One region of the Cytobacillus sp. FSL K6-0129 genome, then DNA from elsewhere that is predicted to be linked to it. Evidence: predicted binding sites of a transcription regulator. Region 1 holds the regulator's gene; each other region holds the start of a gene.

Region 1 (3,286 bases):
AGTGTTTAACAGGTAAAATAAATATTAGTGTAACTTCTTTAAGAATAGGAGACTAGCCATTGAAAAAAGAGTATTGGTTTATCATTATGATTTATATAGCCATGCAATTATCAGCCATCGTTGGCGTTCCTGCCATTCTTTTTCTAGGTAATATGTTAGGATACAGCTTTGATGAGGTTGCAAAAATTGCACCGCCACTCTGGATTGTCATTAGTTTTACAATTACCCTTCTCTTAACTTTGTGGTTTTTACGGAAAGAAAGCAAAGAGATGTCAATGAGGAATCAAGCACCATTATCGACTTCTATCGGGTGGGCGATTGCAGGTATTCCGCTAGCATTTATTGCTCAAACCGTTGCAGCGAATATTGAATTAATGCTCGGCATTGATATGGGGTCAGATAATACGCAGCAAATTATGTCATTAATTGAAACGTCTGCTCTTGTGATTATTGTTGTTTCCATTATTGGGCCGATTTTAGAAGAGATCATTTTCAGGAAAATCATTTTTGGTTCCTTGCATAAACGATTGAACTTCTTTTTATCAGCACTGATTAGTTCATTAATTTTCTCTCTCGCCCATGGGGAAATTGAGCACTTACTTCTTTATGCAGCGATGGGCTTTACGTTCGCGTTTTTATATGTAAAAACCAATCGTATTCTCGTACCGATCATTGCTCATGTAGCGATGAATACCTTTGTCGTTGTGATTCAATTGAATATGGATAAGCTAGAAAAATATATGACAGACTTAGAAACGGTACAAATGATTTTTAGCAGATTAGGATGATGTTAGATGAGAACACCTTTGTTCACAGGGATTATCTCCCTTCTTTTTGGATTTGTATTTATTTATTTTGCAATTATTAACCTTCAAAACGGTGGAGGTTGGGGATTTTTAACGATCTTCATTTTGATTTTTGCCACTTTTGATATTGGTGGCGGGATTAAATTAATCGCTATGCATTATCGTATGAAAAAGAAAGAGGATAAAAAATAGAGCTGACTCCATGCGGGTCAGCTCCTTTTTTATGATGGATAGTGTTTTAAGAAGTATACTAATGATTGCAATTCGACCGCCAAATCAATATGATGGATGCGAATATGGGAAGGAACCGTTAACCGCGCTGGCGTAAAGTTCAAGATTCCCTTTACATGACTTTTAACGATTCGATCCGTAATTGGTTGTGCCGCATGAGACGGTACAGTCAAAATGACAACTTGAATATGGTGCTCATCAATCAACTTTTCTAGGTCATCTAAATGACGGACAGGTACCTCGCCTACAGACGTGCCAACCCTACTTTCTGAAACATCAAATGCCACTTCAATCTTTGTATTATTATTTTTTAAAAAATTATAATTTAAAAACGCTGTACCTAGATTCCCTACACCAATTAACGCTACCTTTGTCACTTCATCTTGATCGAGTGTCTTACGGAAAAATCCTAATAAGTAATTTACGTTATATCCGTAACCTTTTTTCCCTAAAGCACCGAAATAGGAGAAATCTCGTCGAATTGTTGCAGAATCTACTTTCACCGCTTCACTTAATTCTGCTGAAGAAACTCGCTGCTTTCCTGATGCGTGTAAATTTTTCAAAAAACGATAATACAAAGGCAATCGCTTAGCCGTTGCTTGAGGGATTTTCGTTGATTCATTGGACATAGGCTCCACTCCATTCCATTTACTTAAGCCCTTCTAAAATCACCGTTTTTACCACCGGTTTTCTCTACTAAATATGTTGGTCCTATTACCATGCCTTTATCTACTGCTTTGCACATATCATATACCGTTAAAGCGGTAGCTGTAGCAGCTGTCAACGCTTCCATTTCTACTCCGGTATGCCCATTTGTTTTCACTGTACAATCAATATGTAACACATACTGATCCTCTACCTCTTCCCAATTGAAAGATATATCAATACCGGTTAAGGCAAGTGGATGACACATCGGGATGATATCAGATGTCTTTTTCGCAGCCATAATACCTGCCACTTGAGCAACAGCCAGCACATCTCCCTTTTTCATTGTGCCATCAGTAATCTTCTGATAGATTTCTTGATTTAGCTCAATACTACTATGAGCAATTGCTGTACGGGCAGTTTGTGGTTTTTCACTCACATCCACCATCTTCGCTCTGCCTTCTTCATTAAAATGTGTAAATTCAGCCATTCATAACACCTCACATGAAAATGATACACTATTTTGATTCATCTGTGTAATGTAGTTTTTTATATATTCTATCCAAATAGTGACTTTATTGCCGAACCTCACCTGATTAAGGTACACTATCACTATAACAGAGGTGAAATATAATGATATTATTACAGGTTAATCAGCTTTCGAAAAGTTTTGTGGCTGATCCTATATTAATGAATATAAAGCTTGAAGTACAAACGAGAGACCGCATTGCATTAGTTGGACGTAATGGTGCGGGAAAATCAACTCTTTTAAAAATTATTGCTGGACATATGTCCTATGATTCCGGTGAAATTATTCAATCGAAAGAAACCAAAATCGGTTATCTTGCACAAAATACAGGACTAGAATCTGAGCTATCTATTTGGGACGAAATGCTTACCGTGTTTGATTATTTGCGCAAACAAGAGAAGGAACTGCGCTTACTAGAAACACAGATGGGCGATGCAACACTCGTCGAAAACGGTGAAGCTTACGATAAAATTTTAAAAACCTATGATCAAATGCAAGTCAACTTTAAAGAACAAGGTGGCTATCAATACGAGGCAGACATTCGTTCTGTACTACATGGCCTTAATTTTCAATCGTTTAGCTATGATACAAAAATTTCTGCATTAAGCGGGGGGCAAAGGACGCGACTTGCACTTGCGAAATTATTGTTAACCAAACCTGATTTACTGATTTTAGATGAGCCGACCAACCATTTAGATATTGAAACATTGTCATGGCTAGAGCAGTATCTTAGTGGTTATGATGGTGCTATTTTAATTGTCTCACATGACCGCTATTTCTTAGATAAAGTCGTCAACCAGGTATATGAACTATCACGTAACCATATTAAAAAATACGTTGGTAACTACAGCAAATATCTTGACCAAAAAGCAGCGAATTATGAACGTGACTTGAAAATGTATGAAAAACAACAAGAAGAAATTGCGAAACTAGAAGACTTTGTTCAACGCAACCTTGCCCGTGCTTCGACAACAAAGCGTGCACAAAGCCGGCGCAAGCAGCTTGAGAAGATGGAGCGAATGGATCGTCCCCAAGGGGATGAGAAATCAGCGACATTCGGCTTTCAAATTGATCG
Region 2 (3,286 bases), 2.3 Mb from region 1:
CACCATCAGCAAATAAAGAAGTACCAACAAGATTACTCTTAGAGCGATCATTTCTTTGAAAAGTTAAACTGCATAATTCAATTGTTAATACTAAAACCTTTGCTTTTGGATAAGCTAAGCAATATTCATAAGCCCTTGATAAACCCGATGCACCACCTGCACAGCCTAAGCCCCATATTGGGATCCTTTTTGTTTGCTCAGAAAAGGGTAATAGATTCATTATTCTTGCCTCAAGCGATGGTGTAGCTAAACCTGAGCTAGTAATCGTAAAAATCGCATCTATCTCTTGATACTTAATAGGTTGATTTAGAAACTCCCTCGTTGTTAAACACTTTTCAATCGCCTCACACCCAAGTTTTACTCCCGTTTCAATGAAGGCATCATTTTTATCAGCAAAGCTATGGTCCTCTTTAAACCAATCTAGTTCTTTGGCAAAATGACGTTTTTCAATTTGTCCGTTTTGGAATACTTTTAATAAACGATCGATATCTTTGAAAGATTGCCCAAATAAGTGGCGTGCAAATGCTACCACTTCATTTTGAGTAATTTCATTTGATGGGGGTACTTCTGAGATAGATAAAATAGCTGGCATAAGGAACTCCCTTTCTGTCTATGTACGGGTATTTTTTCCTTAATAAGGATATTTATGCATTGATTGGTTTTTAATCTTTCTCGTTCATTTTTTGCATAAAAAAAAGCCGAATGAGTTATCTCATTCGGCTCAGAAAGATGTGTTTTGAAGGAGTTGCTGTGCCCTTTTATCATATCTTAAAGTGGCTCTCTTGGCATTACGCAAACTTTACCAATTATAATTGCTTATTTATTGCCTTGCTTATGCACATCAATGATAATGGTTTTATCAATGATTTGACCACAGACACGACAAACTCCTTGTTCTTTATATAGCGTTTTACAATAATCACAATAATATTGCTGCATTTGCTCACATCCAATATCTCTAATAGATTATTTTATGTAAGCTATGATGAATGTGCTTCTATTATGAAGCTTTTTTCAACTGAGGTTTTGTTTCATTTTTTGGTTTATAAGAGACAAAGTAAGCTAGGCCAACAAACACAGCCCCTCCAACTACATTACCTAAAAAGGCAGGTATGATATTGCCAATGAAATCTACCCAAGTAAACGAACCTGCAAAAATCGCAGCTGGAATAACGAACATGTTGGCAACAACGTGCTGGAATCCAATCGCAACAAATGCCATAACCGGGAACCAAATAGCCAAAATTTTACCTGCAAAATCATGAGCACCATAAGCTAACCAAACAGCTAGGCATACGAGCCAGTTACAACCAATCGCTGAAACAAATGTTTGTAAGAATGTATCATCAATTTTTGCACCAGCAATCGCTACTGTTTTATCAAGGTATGGACCTGTCTCTGTTAATCCAACGACATGTCCAAAGAAATAAGCAACAAACAGTGCCCCTACAAAATTGGATAATAACACCCAAAACCAATTATTCAATAATTGCCCAAGACTAATTCTCTTTGAGAACAAAGCACTCGCAACTGACATCATGTTACCTGTAATTAATTCAGCCCCAGCCAATACTACTAATACAAGGCCTAAAGGGAAAACTGCTGCACCTAAAAACGATCCGAAACTTCCCCACTCTGCCGGTAAATTCCCAATAACACGAATGTCTAATAAAAATCCTAGTGCAATAAATGCCCCACCTAAAAAGCCTAAAACCAACAGCGACAAAAGTGGTATTTTCGTTTTTGCAACACCTGTTGCAATCGTCTGTTCCATAATTTCTTGCGGTTTACTAAATCCCATTCTAACTACCCCCTAAATAAAAAAGGCAGCACTCAGACATCCCTTACTTTTGTAAAGGATTTCAAAGAATGCTGCCTAACCCTTCTGCAATCCCCTACAGAAGTATCAGTCATCATATTTATATTGTTTGTAAAAAGAAATAAAACAGTGCTTGCCTTACTTCCATTTACCCATTGCAAACTATATGCTACCAAAAAACAAAAAATTTTACTAGACTATTTTTTATTTTTTTCGTGTAGCGAAGTATTTCTTTTTATAATAGGATTCGTTCAGGATAAGTATATATATTCATGTTGCCATTACGAATAAATCCAACAGTCGTAATTCCTAATTCCTCTGCTGAGCGCAAAGCAAACTCTGTTGGTGCAGATTTTGAGAGAATCATTTCACAACCAATTTTTGCTACCTTTAAAAGTATTTCTGAGGAGATTCTTCCTGTGAAAACAATAATCTTCCCTTTCATGCTGATGCCCTCTCTTAAACTATAACCATATATCTTATCAAGCGCATTATGCCTACCAATATCCATTCTGCTTAATAATATCCCATTTTTGTCACAAAGCGCAGCGCTATGTACACCACCTGTTTGTTTAAATGTAGTCGCAGACGCTTGTAATTGTTCCATTAACTGATTACATTCATTGACAGTTAATCGAATATTAACATCTTCCATTTTCTTAGCTGTTAATGCATCATTAACAAAAACAAAGCCTTGTCTACTCATACCACAACAAGAAGTAATATATCTTTTATTTTGGAAGTTTTGTATATAAGGATTTGTACGATCTGTTGTAACATGAACGAACCCTTCCTTTTCTTGTACCCATATATCTTTAATATGCTTGTAAGATCTTATGATACCTTCTGATGCAAGATAACCTATCACCATGTCCTCAATATATTCTGGTGTACATACCATTGTGACTAGCTCTTCTCCATTCAGCTTAACCGTTACTGCATATTCGGTAACAATGGTATCTTCCATTTTTTCAACTTTATTTCCAGTCACTCGTATGATTTTACGACTCGTTTCCACTTGCTTCATCTTTTCTCCTCTTTCTATGAATCTATGATATTTTTATCGAATACAAATACAGATATCGCCATATTCTCTTCCACTTTAATATCAGAAAACAAATGTAACAGCGTCGCACCGACCAATTCTTCCATTCCTTCTGGCGTACCTTCTGCATATACATCTTGAATCATTTTTGTTCTTGCTGAATGCACCATTTCTTTGCCATCTTCTGTACGAGAAATAAATTGTTCTGTCGGTGTGAGATTACCGTATAAAGTCGAAACGGCCATATTCTCTACAAACACTGTGTGGATTTTCTCCGGTCCCTTACCAAATAAGTCTTTTCTTAATTTACGAATGATATCATTAAACTCATGCACCATTTTTGACATCTTCTTTACCCCTTTATATAAGATTCTGTCTCAATTGTATAATCATAGTACATGCTTAAAAAAAATGAAAGGGGC
Region 3 (3,286 bases), 2.7 Mb from region 1:
TAACAACACCATGTGTAGTGAATATCTCGTTATAATGCTGTGCATCAAGCAATTTGTTCTCAGGTGCTGATAATTGCGCACGCATCATAATTGCGTCAGCGCCTCCTCGGAATAGCATGAGGATCGCTGCAATAATATACATAATACCTAATCGTTTATGGTCAACAGTTGTTAACCATTCACGCCATAAATAACCCCATTTTTTAAAATATGTTATCCCAACTACAATGGCAATAGAAACAATTGCAATTGCTACCATTGAAGCATAAATAGCTGGACTTGGATGTGGTATGGCAAAACGTTCAAAGAACTCCATCCTGTATACTCCTTTCAGAAGATGTCAATAGACACTTCATCTAATTAATGGCTACTGTGGTCAGTGTGACCTTCGTGCTCATCATGATTTTCATGATTTTCTTCTGAATCTTCATCATTTGATTGATGATGTTCATGCCCTTCAGGTGCTGGGCTAAAGTCTAAATGAGTGCCAGTAAAGGTCATCTTACCTAAGTGACCTGGCTCTAGTAACTCTTCAAATTTATCTTCAGTAATTGGATCAGCTGTTTGATGAACTTCATCTACCCATTCCTCAAATTCAACTGGAGACATTGCTGTTACATCAAACGTATTTTCAGCAAAACCTTTTCCGCTGAAGTTTGCATTTCTACCCATGAATTCACCAGGATGATCAGCAGCTAAATGTAATGTTGTTACCATATCGGCCATTGCATATTTCTGTCCGCCAAGTTGTGGAATCCAGAAGCTTGTAATTGGACCGAATGAGTAAAGTTTAAATTCAAGCGCTCGATCTGTAGGTATATATAAGTAATTTACTGTCTCAATATCTTCTTCAGGATAGCTGAAGTGCCATTTCCAGTTAGATGATGATGCATATACAACTAATGGCTCCTTATCTTCATACCCTGGTGGTGTTGCTTCAACTTTATAGTTACTTTGGACAGAAACAAATGATAGATAAGCAACAATTAGTACAGGTATTCCGACACAAACTGCCTCCACCCATTTATTTCCCTCGATGTGAGGTGGTTCATAATCTTTTCCTTGTTTAGATGAACGAAATTTAATGAGCATATATGCAAGCATTGCAAAAACTACAATAACAATGCCAGACATTAACCATATGGACATCATAATATCGTTAGCCTGGACTTCGGCCTGTGGACCTTTAGGATTTAGAACAGTAAGTGGTTCACACCCAGCAAGTACAGCGGCAATGGCAACTATAGCCAATAAAAGAGCCCTTTTCAATTTCATTGATGTACCCCTTTCTATCTTTCTAAAAATCTATTGTTTTATTTGAACGTGAATATCACGCCTGTAACCCTATGTTAGTATCATAAATGGTTAAAAACAATTGAATGTGATAGGTGTCACAAAATGTTCATGAACAAATGATGAATTTGGTCACAAAATGTTCATGAAACTGAAAGTAAAAAGAAAAAATAATATTATTTAAATACTCTATTTTAAGAAAAAACTGAAAAATGAATATTGCATCGTTCAATAAATTTTAAAGGTTGCTTCTTTATTTATTATATTAATATAAATGATGTTGTGTATTTGACTAACAGTACCCACAAAAAAAGTGTGAAGTCTTCGAATGGTTTTGAAACGGATGAAAAAAGAGGAGGGTTATCTTGTTAAAGAAATTTGATATTGATCAATTTTTAGACGGTGTATATAACCCGACTGATGATATTCATCATTTAATAGAAATAATTGAAATAGATGATTTACTTGAGAGAACAAAATAGGCCTTTATGTCTTCCACTTTTTGTTTTAGATGTTGTACGATTACTTTTATTAAAATAATCATATCTAAAACTAATCAAATGAAATAATAATGAACATTTTCTTATATTTTTTAAAGGCTATGTTGACATTTACGATATAAGGGTTAATGGAACAATAGATAAAGAAAAGCGGGCAAGTTTTAACCATTAACTTGCCCGCTTTTCTTTATCTATTGATATTTACTTTTGCACTAGCAAGTTTTGCTTTGAATTTTTCTTTCATTATATAACCCATTTCCCAAAAAAACTTTCATAAAGAATAAACATTGAAAAGATAGTAAAACTATAAATATTTCCATCAAAAAATAAAAGTGAAGAGGTGAGGAGAAAATGGAGAAAAGAGTGTTTCTCTCAATTGTCATAGTGTTGTTTAGCTATATATTTATTTCAAGCCCTCAAACAAGCTTTGCCGTTTATGATGCACCTTCTTATGCGAAATGGGGTAAAGAAGCGATGATGATCGCAAAGGAAAAATATCCATCAGCAGATATTGTTGATTATCAGCATCTTGGAAAAGAAGTAAAGGATGAGACAGAAATAGAAAAGTTTAAACTTTGGATGCGTCAACAGGAGATAGAATATGGGCTCTATGTGTTTATTGAATATGATAAAGATTCGGAGAAAATCGTCCGTATTTTAACGAAAAAAACGGACCGTTAACGTATTGTATTTTCTTCTATTAATTGTGCGAGTGGAACAACTTGATTCTTATCTACGTTGTTTCTTTCGCACACCCTTGCCATTTTAGTTAATTCATAGAGATCGACAATGACGATATTTACGCCATCGAAAGTTACTTCATATTCGTTTTGACTTTTTAGTAGTTCCCTCGCTCTAGCTAAATCCATAAGTTCACATCCTCTCTCGTAGTATTTTATTCAGTTTGAATATTTAGTGCACAATTCTACCAATAATAAGGCTTTTGATATATACTTAAATAGGCAAACGGTTTAGAAGTTGAATGATTATCAACTTGTAGACGTTAGTTCATCTTTCCAATTTATTACACTAATAGGCGTGATATAGGAATTAAATTAATTCACTTTTTTAATATAAGTATTTTTTCTAAAAATATTAGCTGTATTTTCGTGATTTTCTCTTTTTTCCCTTTGTATATGCGCCTTTAACGTGGTAAAATGGCTTAGGAAACATTTCGTCCTCTGGAAATTAACATTATTCGGAATTTTAATATACGAAATAATATTGTTACTATCCTAGAATGGATATGGGGCGGAAATAAATTATCCAAATATATTTAAAAAAGAGTTGTGGAGGTAATTTTCCATGAAGAAGCCTTCAGAGGGTAGCGGACCTTTAGAACAAAGTTTTTATGGTCCTAACCTTGGCTATGTAATCGAGCTTTATGAGATGTATTTAGAAAATCCAGAATCAGTTGACCAAGAAATGAGAGAGTATTTTGAGGTTAATGGTTCACCATTGCAACAAACAGGGGTAGCTCCTATAAGTTTAGG

Evidence for each region. Region 1 encodes Rex, which represses fermentation and respiration genes when NADH is low (regulators of the CRP and FNR family bind a similar motif). Its sites were predicted from a motif close to TTGTGAAATATTTCACAA; they were not measured.
Region 2: MHI57_RS05775 (formate/nitrite transporter family protein) is a predicted target of Rex. The motif match lies at 1,851-1,868, and genes of this name have one in related genera.
Region 3: qoxA (cytochrome aa3 quinol oxidase subunit II) is a predicted target of Rex. The motif match lies at 1,380-1,397, and genes of this name have one in related genera.

What each region holds. Positions count from the first base shown of each region.
Region 1 covers NZ_JBBOXM010000001.1:3,533,802-3,537,087, reverse strand. The annotation lists gene MHI57_RS17870 (CPBP family intramembrane glutamic endopeptidase) at 60-788, shown strand; gene MHI57_RS17865 (DUF4305 domain-containing protein) at 795-998, shown strand; gene MHI57_RS17860 (redox-sensing transcriptional repressor Rex) at 1,028-1,666, opposite strand; gene moaC (cyclic pyranopterin monophosphate synthase MoaC) at 1,690-2,172, opposite strand; gene MHI57_RS17850 (ABC-F family ATP-binding cassette domain-containing protein) at 2,316-3,286, shown strand, end outside.
Region 2 covers NZ_JBBOXM010000001.1:1,200,988-1,204,273, forward strand. The annotation lists gene MHI57_RS05770 (type III polyketide synthase) at 1-592, opposite strand, end outside; gene MHI57_RS05775 (formate/nitrite transporter family protein) at 1,001-1,801, opposite strand; gene fdhD (formate dehydrogenase accessory sulfurtransferase FdhD) at 2,055-2,846, opposite strand; gene MHI57_RS05785 (DUF2294 domain-containing protein) at 2,861-3,211, opposite strand.
Region 3 covers NZ_JBBOXM010000001.1:833,303-836,588, reverse strand. The annotation lists gene qoxB (cytochrome aa3 quinol oxidase subunit I) at 1-316, opposite strand, end outside; gene qoxA (cytochrome aa3 quinol oxidase subunit II) at 361-1,275, opposite strand; gene MHI57_RS04050 (DUF3889 domain-containing protein) at 2,145-2,474, shown strand; gene MHI57_RS04045 (small, acid-soluble spore protein, H family) at 2,471-2,662, opposite strand; gene MHI57_RS04040 (2-oxoglutarate dehydrogenase E1 component) at 3,099-3,286, shown strand, end outside.